DNA from 4 places in the Rhizobium sp. NLR22b genome. Region 1 is predicted to be linked to each of the others. Evidence: riboswitches for the same ligand, from Rfam matches in the RefSeq annotation. Region 1 holds a riboswitch; each other region holds the start of a gene.
What was found. Region 1 has a riboswitch for cobalamin ahead of bluB (5,6-dimethylbenzimidazole synthase). Riboswitches for the same ligand answer to the same signal wherever they lie in the genome.
Positions count from the first base shown of each region.

Region 2: linked by a shared signal. The riboswitch ahead of nrdH (glutaredoxin-like protein NrdH) and the one ahead of bluB (5,6-dimethylbenzimidazole synthase) in region 1 are both predicted to bind cobalamin.
Region 3: linked by a shared signal. The riboswitch ahead of HJC00_RS07850 (CbtB domain-containing protein) and the one ahead of bluB (5,6-dimethylbenzimidazole synthase) in region 1 are both predicted to bind cobalamin.
Region 4: linked by a shared signal. The riboswitch ahead of cobU (bifunctional adenosylcobinamide kinase/adenosylcobinamide-phosphate guanylyltransferase) and the one ahead of bluB (5,6-dimethylbenzimidazole synthase) in region 1 are both predicted to bind cobalamin.

Region 1 covers NZ_JABDWM010000012.1:75,985-79,529, forward strand. The annotation lists gene HJC00_RS19780 (HAMP domain-containing methyl-accepting chemotaxis protein) at 1-1,069, opposite strand, end outside; cobalamin riboswitch at 1,392-1,579, shown strand; gene bluB (5,6-dimethylbenzimidazole synthase) at 1,621-2,310, shown strand; gene HJC00_RS19790 (DUF2865 domain-containing protein) at 2,314-3,411, opposite strand.
Region 2 covers NZ_JABDWM010000035.1:7,332-10,876, reverse strand. The annotation lists gene HJC00_RS30935 (heavy metal translocating P-type ATPase) at 1-1,183, shown strand, start outside; cobalamin riboswitch at 1,569-1,795, shown strand; gene nrdH (glutaredoxin-like protein NrdH) at 2,058-2,279, shown strand; gene nrdI (class Ib ribonucleoside-diphosphate reductase assembly flavoprotein NrdI) at 2,293-2,706, shown strand; gene nrdE (class 1b ribonucleoside-diphosphate reductase subunit alpha) at 2,685-3,545, shown strand, end outside.
Region 3 covers NZ_JABDWM010000003.1:357,218-360,762, forward strand. The annotation lists gene HJC00_RS07840 (bifunctional diguanylate cyclase/phosphodiesterase) at 1-617, opposite strand, end outside; gene HJC00_RS07845 (histidine phosphatase family protein) at 1,095-1,649, opposite strand; cobalamin riboswitch at 1,706-1,856, shown strand; gene HJC00_RS07850 (CbtB domain-containing protein) at 1,882-2,091, shown strand; gene HJC00_RS07855 (CbtA family protein) at 2,201-2,935, shown strand; gene HJC00_RS07860 (hypothetical protein) at 2,989-3,545, shown strand, end outside; gene HJC00_RS07865 (sulfite oxidase-like oxidoreductase) at 3,543-3,545, opposite strand, start outside.
Region 4 covers NZ_JABDWM010000007.1:231,534-235,078, forward strand. The annotation lists gene HJC00_RS14060 (chloride channel protein) at 1-1,130, opposite strand, end outside; cobalamin riboswitch at 1,357-1,754, shown strand; gene cobU (bifunctional adenosylcobinamide kinase/adenosylcobinamide-phosphate guanylyltransferase) at 2,086-2,607, shown strand; gene cobW (cobalamin biosynthesis protein CobW) at 2,614-3,545, shown strand, end outside.

The DNA of each region.
Region 1 (3,545 bases):
GTTTGGCCAGCTGATCTGCGGAGGAAGCCAGCTCGCTCGATCCGCCCTCAACCGCGACGGAAGCGATCTTTATCTCTGTCAGCGCGGCTGCGACGGCCTGGACCATGTTGTTGAAGTCCTGCCGCAATTTATCGAATTCAGGGCCGAGATCGGCAAGCTGGATCGAGAAGTCGCCGGCGGCCAGTCTTTCCAATGCGTTCGCAAGAGTGGTCATCACCAGCCGTTGCCTGTTGCCGGCTTCTTCCGTCAGCAATGCGTTGCGGGCCCGTTCGGCGTCGAACGAGGCGGTCTGCTCGGCAGTGACTTGCTCTCTTTCGACCTTTGCGATCGCCTCGTGACGGAAGACCTCCAGCGCACGGGCGAGGAAGCCGATTTCGTCGCCATTCTCCTTGTAGGCGACGGAGGAGGCGAGGTCGCCATTCTGCAGCGCGCCAATTCGTTTGCTGAGGATCCTGAGCGGCCTGCCAACGAGGCTGCGCATGGCGAGGAGGAAAGCGATGACGGCGAGAACGGTGATGGCGGACTGCGTGAGCAGCGAAACGAGGACCTTCTGGCGGACTTCGGAAGTGATTTTTTCGACAGACCAGTTCGTGACGATGTAGCCGGTTGTCTTGCCCGACTTGTCCAGCGGCAGCGGCGCGATAATCGTGACCAAACCGGCGGACATTCCGCTGTCATCGATCGTCGTTTTGTCGGGTTTTGCGCTGAGGCGGGTCGCCAGGTCGGCCGGCGTTGGCAAACCGGAAACGCCGTCGCGGGTCCAGCTGTCGACGGCAGCGAGCTCTGCGTTGAATGCGGCAAATTGCACAAGATCGAGCGAGGGATCGTCACGATACAGCGAATAAGCCTCGCGAACGGCGTTCGCCTTGCCCCATTTGACGCCGCCGGCGGCCAGAGATGCAAACTGCTCCGCATCCTTGGACCAATTTGCGTGGGCGCCGTCAACCAGCGCCCGGGTTTCATACATCCATGTATAGGTGGCCAAGGCGGAAATGCCGCAGAGATTGACGGCAACGATAATCGCCGCCAGCTTGGCTGTCAGGGGCATCGTTTTCAAGAATTGGAACATCCGTGGAGCCTGGAATTGCGGCTCGGTCGACCATCTTCGCGACCGGCACATCAGCGCGGCATCGACGCTGACGGTCACATCACGAGCGCTCATGCCCATGTCGGAGTTTGCGACCCAAAACGCGCAAAGGCAGTGTGGATTTGATGTGTGAATAAATCATAAAGTAGAGGAGGATGGGCGGGCACACAGAGGCTGTTTCCTCCTGCGACCAAAAGATCGCCGAGGAGGGGGTTGTCTGCCCGGTGATCCGCCCCTCGATCAGCCATATGCAGCCGTGGTTTCAGGTTCGGTCTGCGTGCACTTGCCGCCGCGTCGGTTTCCTGAAATAGATGCGCCGTCAGGTGCCCGCCGTCCAGGCGGGAGAATCGGGAATCCGGTGCAAGGCCGGAACGTGCCCAACGCTGTAAGGCCGACGTCTGCCGCTTCATCGCGCCACTGGCTTTTGCCGGGAAGGCTGCGGCAGATGGATGAAGCCAAGTCAGAAGACCGGCCTGGCGAGATAGACCCAACCCGCGCGGACGGCGGGCGGTTGCGTTGTTGGGGATTTGACGATGCGACCCTTTGATGCGGATGCCCTTTCGGCGGCGTCCGGTTTTTCGCTGGCCGAGCGCGAAGCCGTGTATCACGCGATCATGACGCGGCGTGACGTGCGCAGCCAGTTCCTGCCCGATCCGTTGCCCGACGACGTCGTGGCGCGGCTCCTGACAGCCGCCCATCATGCGCCGTCGGTCGGCTTCATGCAGCCATGGAATTTCATTCTGGTGAATAGTCCAGCTGTCCGTGCGCGCGTGCGCGACGCCTTTGCCAAGGCCAACGAAGAGGCGGCGTCGATGTTCGAAGGCGAGCGGCGGCAGGCCTATCGGTCCCTCAAGCTCGAAGGCATCGTGGAGGCGCCGCTCGGCATATGCGTGACCTGCGATCCCACTCGCGGCGGCAGCGTGGTGCTGGGACGGACGCACAATCCGCGGATGGATTCCTATTCGACCGTTTGCGCCATCCAGAACCTCTGGCTTGCGGCCCGCGCCGAAGGGGTCGGCATCGGCTGGGTCAGCATCTTTCGTGAAGGCGACCTGAAATCAATTCTCGGCATACCCGAGCATATCGAGGTGGTCGCTTGGCTCTGCGCCGGCTTTGTCGATCGGCTTTATGATGAACCGGAACTCTCGGTCAAAGGCTGGCGGCAGCGGCTGCCGCTCGAGGAACTGGTTTTCCACGACGGATGGGGACGCAACGACCCTTAGCAATTACTGCTGTTGTGGTTGCGGGCCCGGCGTCGCCGGATTGGCAAGGTCGATCGAGCCCTGGTCGCCAGCAAGGAATTGCGGGCCGACCTGACGGACCTTGTTCTGCGTGGGGTCGTAGGGACGCTCGGGAACGGATGGCTGCGGCGGGACTGCTGCTGCCGCAGTATCTTTCGCCGGCGGATTGGTGCGGACCGTCGTGATCGAGCCCTGCTGCGGCGGTTCGCCCAGGGTCTGCTTGCCGCGCATCTCCTCGTAATAGGCGGTCAGATTGCAGGCGCAGGTATTTTTCTCGCCGGGAGCGCGGTTCTTGTAGGCAAAGGCGTTCTTCATGGCGCTATAGGGCGCGCCTGTTGCGACCGAGATCATGTTCGAGGCTTCGGTGCTGGTCACGTCGCGATAGAAGAGCTCGGTCTCGATGCCGGGGCACATCTTGGCGCAGGTCTGCGCATCGCGGCCGAAATCGACCGAGGTGGTGTTCGAACTGATCGGGAAGAAGCCGCCGTCGCAGCTGCGAACGCAAATGGTGCTGACCGGCGAAAACATTTCGGCCCTCGGCAGGCCGTAAAATGGATCGGCCTCTTCACCGCCGCCAAGCGGGATGAAGGTGTCGGTGCGCATCGCCTGTTCCTCGACGCTTGGGGCAGGATCGCTGGCGCTGCGCTCGGTCGGGGCATAGAAATTGTCGCTGCTGCAGCCATTGCGTTCGAGGGCCGCCGTCAATTCCCGGCGCGCGTCGTCATCGCCGGCCTGGCTGCGCAACTCGTCGCGCTGATCCTGGAGATAACGGATATTGTCGACCATCCGGGCTTCGGCATCAGAAAGCTCGGCGCAAAAATCGGCATTCTCGCCGCCGATCACCACCATGCTACCCGAGGTGCAGCCATAGCTGCGCAGATCGTTGCGGACCTTGCGCAGCTCGAGGTTCTGCTCGGCGATTGCGCTGGCATATTGGCGCGCTTCCTGCCCGTTATTGTTGCCGATCGATCGTGGTAGGTCGGCCAGGCGACCACGCAGGTCGTTGCAGACGGCGCTGCTCTGTGCGGCAGCCGGCGATGCCAGCGCAAGCACAAGAGCAAGAGACAGGTTTCGGCGTTTCACGGCATCGTCCGGAAGTGAGAAAGTGTCGATCGGTCAAAGGTGGCGTCCATTCGCCGTACCTTGTCTCTTAAGGTATTTCTCTTAATAAGCTTGGATCAATTCCTAGCGCATTTTCGGGATTTTATCCAGAAGAT
Region 2 (3,545 bases), on a different contig from region 1:
CTTCATCGATCGGTTCTCTCGCTATTACACGCCGGGCGTGGTCGTCGTCGCCGCACTTGTCGCGGTCGTTCCGCCGTTGTTTCTCGGCGGCGCGTGGGGTGAATGGATCTACAAAGGCCTTGCCATCCTGCTGATCGGCTGCCCCTGCGCGCTCGTCATTTCGACGCCGGCGGCGATCGCCGCTTCGCTGTCGGCGGGCGCGCGGCGCGGGCTCTTAATGAAGGGCGGCGCGGTGCTGGAGACGCTCGGCACGGTGACGATGGTCGCCTTCGACAAGACAGGCACGTTGACGGAAGGCAAGCCTCGGGTGACGGACATTGTTTCCTTCGGATTGGGCGAGGCGCAGCTCCTGTCGCGCGCGGCTGTGCTCGAGCAGGGCTCCAGCCATCCGCTGGCACTGGCGATTCTCCACCGCGCCAAGGCGGACGGCGTGCCCGTGCCGCCGGCCTTCGAACTGGAAGCGCTGCCGGGCAAGGGTGTCACCGGCAAGGTCGGCGGCGAGACATTGGATCTCTTGTCGCCGCCCGCCGCCCGCGAGTGCGGGGCGCTGAACGGGGAGCAGGAAGCGCGTATTGCAGGGCTCAATGATGAGGGCAAGAGCGTATCGGTGCTGCTCGTCAATGGCACTGCGGCCGGCCTGATCGCCATGCGCGACGAGCCGCGCGAGGATGCCGGGGCGGGGCTCTCCGCGCTCAAATTGGCCGGTGTCAAGGCGATGATGCTGACCGGCGACAACAAGCGGACGGCGGCAGCCGTCGCCGGCATGCTCGATATCGACTGGCGCGGCGAGATGATGCCCGAAGACAAGCAGCGGGTCGTCGGCGAATTGAAGCGTCAGGGCTTCGTCGTCGCCAAGGTCGGCGACGGCATCAACGACGCGCCGGCGCTCGCCGCCGCCGACATCGGTATCGCCATGGGCGGCGGCACCGATGTGGCGCTGGAGACCGCGGATGCCGCCGTGCTGCATGGACGCGTCGGCGACGTGGCGCGGATGATCGCGCTTTCCAAGCGGACCATGCGCAATATCCTTGAGAATATCACCATTGCGATCGGGCTGAAGGCTGTCTTCCTGGTGACGACGATCGCCGGCATGACCGGGCTCTGGCCGGCGATCCTCGCCGATACCGGTGCCACGGTGCTGGTGACGATCAACGCGCTCAGGCTGCTTCGTGTACGGGGATGAATGTTTTGCCGGTGGCGGTTTGAAGACCAGCGATTCGGGGCCGGTCATCCGTTAGGTCGGCGCTCGGTTTGCTGACAAGGTCTCATGCTCGGCCTTGTGCCGGGCATCTCACCACTGCAATTATCTGGCAGGAAAGCTCTTATTTTCAGAATGGACCTGGGTGGATCGTCGGCACAAGGCAGCACAAGGCCGAGGATGACGTCGCGGGTTTTGCGTCGTCTATCCGCAGCCTGGCAGCTGGCTATAGGCCAGCCCCACTACGGTCATCTCCAAGCCTGTTTTCGTTAAGCTTTCGTTGTCCATGTTTTTCACAGGAATGCAGCGATTTCAAACCTGCCGTAACGCAATGCACAAACCATCCGTTGACGTGAATTACGATTCGCGTACTATATCTAGTGTTCAAGGTTCCTTCGATTCGTGAGGATCGGGGGCTAAGACGGGAATACGGTGCGCTGCGCCATCATGGTGCGACAATGCCGGAGCTGCCCCCGCAACTGTAAGCGGCGAGCAACTGTCCGATTTCAGGTCACTGGAGCATGATGCTCCGGGAAGGCTGGGGCAGGGTGCTTCGACCCGTGAGCCAGGAGACCTGCCTCGAACGCAACGTCCACGGGCGGGGTGTCCGGAAGGTCGCGTGCATGAAGCGGAATGATCCGTGTCTGTTGCGCTGCCCCGAACGTCCGCATGAGCATTTCGGGGGTTTGAAGTCATGTCGAGAACATCAAAGCCGCCGCCCGTGCACATCCTGCGAGGGATGATGTCGGGCGTTTAAAGCGCCAACTTTGCCAGATCATTATCAAGCATTGCCCCGGACGTCGCACGGCGCCCGATCCCAGTCCTGTGTCCTGCATTCACTGACATCACGAGGAAGATGATGAGCGTTACCGTTTACAGCAAGCCGGCCTGTGTCCAATGCACGGCCACTTACCGCGCCCTCGATCGCCTGGGCGTCGATTATGAGATCGTCGATATTTCCGAGGATGCCGAAGCGCTCGATCGCGTGCTTGGCATGGGCTACATGCAGGTTCCGGTCGTCGTTGCCGGCGAGCAGCATTGGGCGGGCTTCCGCCCCGACATGATCAGCGCGCTCTCCTGACCGGAGAAAAGCGGTGGGGCTGATCGTCTATTATTCCAGCCGATCCGGGAACACCCATCGTTTCGTCGAGAAGTTGGGATTGCGCGCGACGCGCATTCCCGTCGGCGCTGAAGACATCCACATTCGCGAACCCTATGTGCTGATCTCGCCCACCTATTGTGGGGACGGCGGCCCAGGGATCGTCAAGGGCGCCGTGCCCAAGCAGGTGATCCGTTTCCTCAACGAGGCGGAAAACCGCTCCAACATCCGCGGCGTGATTGCCGCGGGCAACAGCAATTTTGGCGAGACCTACGGGCTTGCCGGCGACGTCATCTCGAAGAAGTGCCAGGTGCCGTACCTCTACCGGTTCGAGCTCCTGGGAACAGCCGAGGATGTCGCCAATGTCAAAGACGGGATGGGACGATTTTGGACACGGGAACAAATCTGACGCGGGATACAGGCGCAAAACCACTTAAAGCGGCCGAAACACTCGACTATCACGCACTGAACGCGATGCTGAACCTCTATGACGATGAGGGCAGGATCCAGCTCGACAAGGACCGCATGGCGGCCAAGCAGTATTTCCTGCAGCATGTGAACCAGAACACCGTGTTCTTTCACAATCTCCGGGAAAAGCTCGATTACCTCGTGACCGAGGGCTATTACGAGCGGGAGGTTCTCGACCAGTATTCCTTCAATTTCGTCCGCGGCCTGTTCGATCAGGCCTATGCGCGGAAATTCCGCTTCCCGACCTTCCTCGGCGCTTTCAAATATTACACCAGCTATACGCTGAAGACCTTCGACGGAAAGCGCTATCTCGAGCGCTATGAGGACCGCATCTGCATGGTGGCGCTGACCTTGGCGCGGGGCGATGAGGCGCTTGCCCGTGACATGGTCGACGAGATCATTTCCGGGCGTTTCCAGCCGGCGACGCCGACTTTCTTGAATGCCGGCAAGAAGCAGCGCGGCGAACTCGTTTCCTGCTTCCTGCTGCGGGTCGAGGACAATATGGAATCGATCGGCCGGTCGATCAATTCGGCACTGCAGCTATCGAAGCGCGGCGGCGGCGTGGCGCTGTCGCTGACGAATATCCGCGAGGCCGGCGCGCCGATCAAGCAGATCGAGAACCAGTCCTCCGGCATCATCCCGGTGATGAAGCTCTTGGAAGATAGCTTCTCCTACGCCAACCAGCTCGGCGCGCGCCAAGGCGCGGGCGCGGTCTATCTCAACGCGCATCATCCCGACATCATGCGTTTCCTCGACACCAAGCGCGAAAATGCCGATGAG
Region 3 (3,545 bases), on a different contig from region 1:
TGAATCGGGCGGGTGACGGCCTGGATCAGCAGCTTGGCGAAGCGCTCCTCGCGTTGTGTCGTCAGGGCAAAGGCGACGACGATGAATTCGTCACCGCCGAAGCGGTAGACGCAATCGGCATTGCCGAGCGCGCAGATGCGTTTGGCAACTTCGACCAACAAGACGTCGCCGCCCTTGTGGCCGACGAGATCGTTGACCTTTTTGAAGCCGTCGAGGTCGACGGAGAAGATGGTGACGTTTTGGTTCCATTCCTCGATTTCGGCCTCGTCGCTTCTGACCGGCCGTGAGAGGATTTTGCGCTCGAAGGCATAGCGGTTCGGCAGCTTGGTCAGATGGTCGTGCGTTGCCGTCCAGTCGGCCTTTGCCTGGGCGGCGGCGCGCAGTTCCATTTCCTTGCGCAGATCGGCAATACGCAGCACCGAGTAGATGAAGCTCATGGTGCCGGCGATGCCGAGTCCCAGAACGAGCTTGTCGGCGCCGTATTCACGGAAAGCGGTCATGAAGGAAACCAGGCTGTCGTCGAACCGCAGCAATGTAGCTAGGAGCCAGAGGGTAATCCCCAAACCGACGATCGACATGCATTGCCTTCCGGCTCTGCTCTGGAAAAACACCGGCATTATGCCTTCTCCAACTCCACCCGCGCCGAGATATCACGAAAGTCTGAAATGTTCGTTGAAACCAGAAGGCGAATTATCGGAGGGGGCGGTTTGCGGTGAGCCGCCGGCAGACGGATAGCGTTGCGATGCGGCCAGGACCGGCACTGCGGCTGTTTCGCCGGTCCCGTTCAGGAAGAATGTTGCTACAGGTGATTGGGCCGAAAAGATGCCCAGAAGAACGAAGGCGAGCGTGCTGACGCATCGCTCGCCTTTTCCAGTGCTTCAGGCGGTGACGATCAGCAGCGGAACGCTGAGGATGAGACCGGCCAAAACCGTGAACGTGGCGACGCGCATCAACCGCAGGCGCCGTGTACGCTCTCCACTCCAATCATATGTCATTCTTCCATCTCCTTGGGACAAGGAAGTAGTCCCCGCAAAACCGGGTTCAACAGCAATGACGCGATTTGCTTGTGCAAGGCTGGATAAAATAAGGAATCTCTAATGCTGGAAGCGTAGCGACCAGCGGCTTCCGTTGCTGGTCATCCGAAGGATGGCGAGTGGCTCGACGTCGCTCAGCCAGAAGGAGGAGGGTGGCGCCTGAAGCACGTGGGCGACTGCAGCCCGGATGACGGCCGCGTGGCTGATGGCGATCACGTGACCGCTTCGGGCGGACTGGGCATCCATCCAGCCAGCGACGCGCTTTCGCAGGTCGAAAACACTCTCGCCGCCGTGAGGGGCCACCCCCGGCTCGGTCATCCAGGCCGTGAGGTTTTCCGGCTCTTCCGCCTCGATCGCCTCGATCGGCCTGCCAGCCCAGCGGCCATGGTCGCAATCTCGAAGCGACGGATCAATCTGCGCTTCGAGACGGAGCGCCTCAGCCGTCTGGAGGGCGCGCATGGCGGGGCTTGTGACAATACGATCGGCGTGGGGGAGGGCGGCCATCCTGGCTGCTTCTTCCACGGCCTTTTCTTCCAGCGGTTCGTCGAGCGGAAACTGGGCCTTGCGGTTCGCCGACGTCGCGCCGTGGCAGATCCAGGTGAGGCGCATATTCACGATTGTTCTGATCTCCGATGACGGGATGGGGACGGCCTTTGCCGGCTTCGTGAAGTTTCGTTGACAGTCTCTTCGGCGTGCAGATATAACCGTGCTGTTGCGGGTTTGGAAGCCGGTGGAAATCCGGCGCGGTCGCGCCACTGTGACCAGCGTGTCGAAACTTCTTCACGCTGGAAGTCAGACCCTGCCGCACAACACTCTTTCGACTGAACGCGTCATTCCGGAGGAATACATGTCTGACACCACTTTCGCGCCTGTCGCGGCGCCGGCGCCGATCCCTGTAGGGGAAATCCTTCCCTGGGCGATCTTCGGCGGTCTGCTGATGCTCATCGTTCTTTATTTCGTCGGCACCGAGGAGGGCGCGATGGCGCTGTTCAACGGCATGTATGTGCACGAATTCGTGCATGACGGCCGCCATCTCCTCGGATTTCCCTGTCACTAAAGCGCATCGCGATCTTTCGGATTCGCTTCTCGCGCTTTAGGTCTTTGTTTACGCATGTCGTTATCGCAAAACCGCTGCACAGTTTTGCGCGACAAGGGGGAATACTGACATGGTTGGAAAGCTTCTGCTTCGCGGCATGCTCGCGGGCCTGATTGCTGGCATCCTCGTTTTCGCCTTCGCCCATACCTTCGGCGAGCCGCTGGTCGATGCGGCAATCGCCTTCGAGGAAGCGAGCGCCCAGGCGGCGGGCGAAGCTGCCGAACCTGAAATCGTCAGCCGGGCCACGCAGGCCGGCCTCGGCCTTTTCACAGGCGTCATGGCCTACAGCATCGCCGTCGGCGGGCTTTTTTCGCTCGCCTTCGCCTTCGTGCACGGCCGCTTCAGCAGCCTATCGGCGCGCGGCACTTCGGCCGTCATCGCCATTGCCGCCTTCGTGGCGGTCGTGCTTGTTCCCGCCATCAAATATCCGGCCAACCCGCCGGCTGTCGGCAATCCCGATACGATCGGCGCCAGGACCGAACTGTTCTTCCTGATGATCGTCGTTTCGCTCGCCTCGCTGATTGCCGCGATCGCGCTGTCGCGCCGCCTTGGCGAGCGCTTCGGTCTCTGGAACGGCGCGATTATCGCCGGCGTCGCCTATCTCGTCTTCATCGGCTTCGTGCTTTATCTGTTGCCGCCGATCAATGAGGTGCCCGAGAATTTCTCGGCGATCGTGCTCTGGCGGTTCCGCACGACCACGCTCGGAATGCACGCGATCCTTTGGGCAGCGCTCGGTCTAGTTTTCGGAGCGCTGGCCGAAAGACGTCTTGCCGCCAAGAGCGGTCTGCGGCCGGCGTTCCGGTGATGCGGCATATCGGCAGGTTTGCTTTTCTCGGTCTGATCGCGAGCCTGTTGCCAATGTTTATCGGAAATGCCCTCGCCCATGGGAGCAGCTCTGGCGGCTCTCATCCCGGGCTCGATATTCCGGCAATTTCTCACGGCGAGATGGCGGTCATTTCGGAGTATCGCAGCAGCATCAGCATGCTGGCGTCGCGGGCGGCCGATACAAACGAATCGTTCCGGCGTGTCCTGAACTACTCGGAAATCCAGTATTCCTATTGCTTCTGGGGCCGGATGCCGGGCAGCGTGACGGACGAGGAAAGCCCTTTCAACGAATGCGCCCATGCCTATCTCGCGGCGACGAAAGCCGTGCTGATGGCGATGCGTGAGATGCCGCGAGAGGCAACCGCGGCGGGCGAAATCATCTCGGCCATCGACGCCGACATGGCGGGCCGCGGACTTGCCTTCATCACCTGCCAGTTCAGCGGTGAGGCTTTCAACACCGCCGATATTATCAAGCCGAGCTGGAGCAAGGTGCCGCTTCATCCTGCCAGCATGGCGTCACTGACGGGGTTGGCCGCTCTGTTCGGTCTGGCCGTTCTCGCGCTTCGTCGCGTCTCGCGGCCGAAGGCTCA
Region 4 (3,545 bases), on a different contig from region 1:
GGCGTCAATGTCGCATCGGCGAAATAGGGGCCGCAATAAGCAAAGAGCTTGCCGAGCAGGGCGCCCATGAACAGCGAGGCGAAGAACAGCCCGCCTCTGAAACCGGAGCCGATCGAGATCGCCGAGGCAAGGGATTTCAGGAGGAAGAGACCGATCAGCGCCGGGATTGCCACGTCGCGGGAGAGGTTCAGATGCAGCGCGCCGTGGCCAGCCGAGAGCACCTGCGGCGAAATCATCGCCAGAAGCCCGACGATAATGCCGCCGAGCGCCGGGCGAAAGGGCGGGGCAATCGAGCTTTTGCGCGCCACCTCCTCGACGAAGGCCACGCCCTGCATGAGGAGAATGCCAACGCCGGCGCAGAAGACGCCGAGCAGCAGCGCCGGGATATAATCGGCCGGCACGACCGAGCCGAAGCTGCCGATATCGATGGTGAAATCGCCCTCGGCAAGCAACCTTGCGATGAGGGTTGAAACGAGGGCGGAGACGACGACCGGGGTCAACGACACGATGGTGTAGGTGCCGATGATCAGCTCGAAGGCGTAGAAGGCGCCCGTCAGCGGCGCGTTGAAAGCGGCGGCGATGGCGCCGGCCGCGCCGCAACCGACGAGTATGCGCAGGTCCGAGCGGCGCAGCTGCAGCTTGAGGCCGAATTTGGAGGCAATGCCGGCGGCGAGCTGGGTATAGCCGGCCTCCAGACCGACGGAGGCGCCGAAGCCGTTGGAGATCAGGTTCTGTACGGCAACGATGATGCTGTCGGTCAACGAGAGGCGGCCGCCATGCAGCGCATTCGCCTCGATCGGGTCGACCATCGGTTTCTTGCGCCGTTTGGCGAGGACCAGAAGCAGCAGGCCGAGCAGGGTACCGCCGATGACCGGGGCGGTAAGCAGCAGCATCTTGTCCTCGATGACCGACGCGCTCAACCTTTCGCTGTCGGCGATGCCGAAAACTAGCTGGTGCAACTCGTTGGAGACATAGCTCATGCCGGTCACGGCAAGACCCGAGGCGATGCCGACGATGGCGCCTGCCAGCGACAAGCCAACTTCGCTGCGGCGCGTCAGGGCGCGCAGCCGGCCCGGATCGAAGAAAACACGCAGCGTGCGCAGGCGCCGCCGATCCAATTTCATAAGCATGGCTAGACAACTAGGCGATGAGAGGCCGGGTCAAGGGCGGAGGTGCAGTCGCCTTGCAACGCAATTGCGGCGAAAAGCCGACGGTCGGGTCAAATATTTATGACGTAAGCCGCTGATAATAGACGATATTTCCGGTAGGGTCAGTGGTGTTGGCCGATCTTTTGCGCAGTCTGGAGCTGGAGCGGTTTCGAAGGTCGGTTGACTTCACCCCCCGGCTTGCCTAACCATCCCAGGGATAACGGATGGTTCCGGATCGGCATTTCGCCTTCCGGATGAAAAGGGAATGTGACGGGGCGGACCCACATCGGGCGCATTCATCACAGCCGACCCCGCGACTGTAGAGCGGTCAGGGTCTTCCATCCGGCATCGAACCCTTTCGGCCGGCGGGCTGCAATCGTGCAGGCGGGCGGGATGGGCGGCATGCCGGAAAAGCCACTGGAAATGCATGGTGATCAACCGGGGTCGGACGCCTCTATCTCTACGAATCGTCCACCTTTTCACCGAGGCAGCCGGGAAGGCGAGGCAGATCCGCTGGCACGATCAGGGGCGACCGGACTTCCGGTTCGCCCCGATCGCCGCCGATAACCGCGAGCCAGGAGACCTGCCTTCCGTGCCGGGCGAAAAGCCCAACCCTGGGCAAGAGACCCGCTGCCAGCACGGAGGTTGTTTTGGCTGAACGATTGAATTCAGCGCCGCCTCTGGTGGTGCGCTTGGAAGGTGACTTGCAGATGCCGCCGCCGTCCGGCACGGGGCCGCTGGGAAGGAGTTTCCTTTCCTCCCTCATTCCTGTGCTTGTCACAGGAATCCAGCGGGCCCAAGTCCTTGGGCACAGGAGAATCCCTTCACGGCAGCATAGAATTATTCACGGCGCCGACGCGCCGTGGCTGGATTCCTATGACAAGCACAGGAATGAGGTGGGGCGGGGTACCGCATCCGGTCATAGGACTGTCTGGGCATGACGGCTGCCCCCTCCCACACCCTCATCCTCGGCGGCGCCCGTTCCGGCAAATCCCGTTTTGCCGAAAATCTCGTTATGGCAAGCGGCGACGAGCGCCACTACCTCGCCACCGGCCGTGCCTGGGACGAGGAGATGCAGACGCGTATTGCCCAGCACAAGGCCGATCGCGGCCCTTCCTGGACGACGCATGAGGAGCCGCTCGATCTTCTCGGCGTGCTTGCCGCGATCGACGGCGAGGGGCGCATTGTGCTTGTCGATTGCCTGACTCTCTGGGTGACCAACCTGATGATGGCGGAGCGCGAGATGGCTGTGGAATTTGCCGCGCTCGCTGATTTCCTGCCTGGCGCCAAGGCGCGGCTGGTCTTCGTTTCCAACGAGGTTGGCCTCGGCATCGTGCCTGACAATCGGATGGCGCGCGATTTTCGCGATCATGCCGGACGGCTGCACCAAATAATCGCGGCGCAGGCCGACGAAGTCTATTTCATCGCGGCCGGTCTGCCGCTGAAAATGAAGGGTTGAAGTTCCATGATCCAGCAGAAAATCCCCGCAACCGTCATCACCGGCTTCCTTGGCGCCGGCAAGACGACGATGATCCGCAACCTGCTCACCAATGCCGGCGGCAAAAAGATTGCGCTTATCATCAACGAATTCGGCGATCTCGGTGTCGATGGCGAGGTGCTGAAGGGCTGCGGCGCGGAGAATTGCAGCGAGGACGACATTATCGAGCTCACCAATGGCTGCATCTGCTGCACCGTCGCCGACGATTTCATTCCAACGATGACGAAGCTCCTGGAGCGCGAACAGCGGCCTGACCATATCGTCATCGAAACCTCCGGCCTCGCCCTGCCGCAGCCGCTGGTCTCCGCCTTCAACTGGCCTGATATCCGCACCCAGGTGACCGTCGACGGCGTCATTACGGTTGTCGACAGTGCGGCCGTTGCCGCCGGCCGTTTCGCCGATGACCATGCTGCTGTCGAGGCGGCGCGCGTCGAGGACGACTCGCTCGATCACGAGAGCCCGATCGAGGAGCTGTTCGAAGACCAGCTCACATGCGCCGATCTCATCGTCCTCAACAAGACCGACCTGATCGATGGGGATGGCCTGGGCCGCGTGAAGAACGAAGTCGCCTCCCGCATCGCCCGCAAGCCGGTCATGATCGAGGCCAGGAATGGCGAGGTGCCGGCAGGCGTGTTGCTCGGCCTCGGCATCGGCGCGGAAGACGATATCGCCAACCGCAAATCCCATCACGAGCTGGAGCACGAGGATGGGGCGCCACACGACCACGACGAGTTCGACAGCTTCGTTGTCGAACTCGGCGCTGTTTCCGATCCGACAGGCTTTGTCGAGAAGCTGAAGGGCATCATCGCCGAGCATGATGTGCTGCGCCTCAAGGGCTTCATCGACGTCTCGGGCAAGCCCATGCGCCTGCAACTGCAGGCCGTCGGCAGCCGCATCGA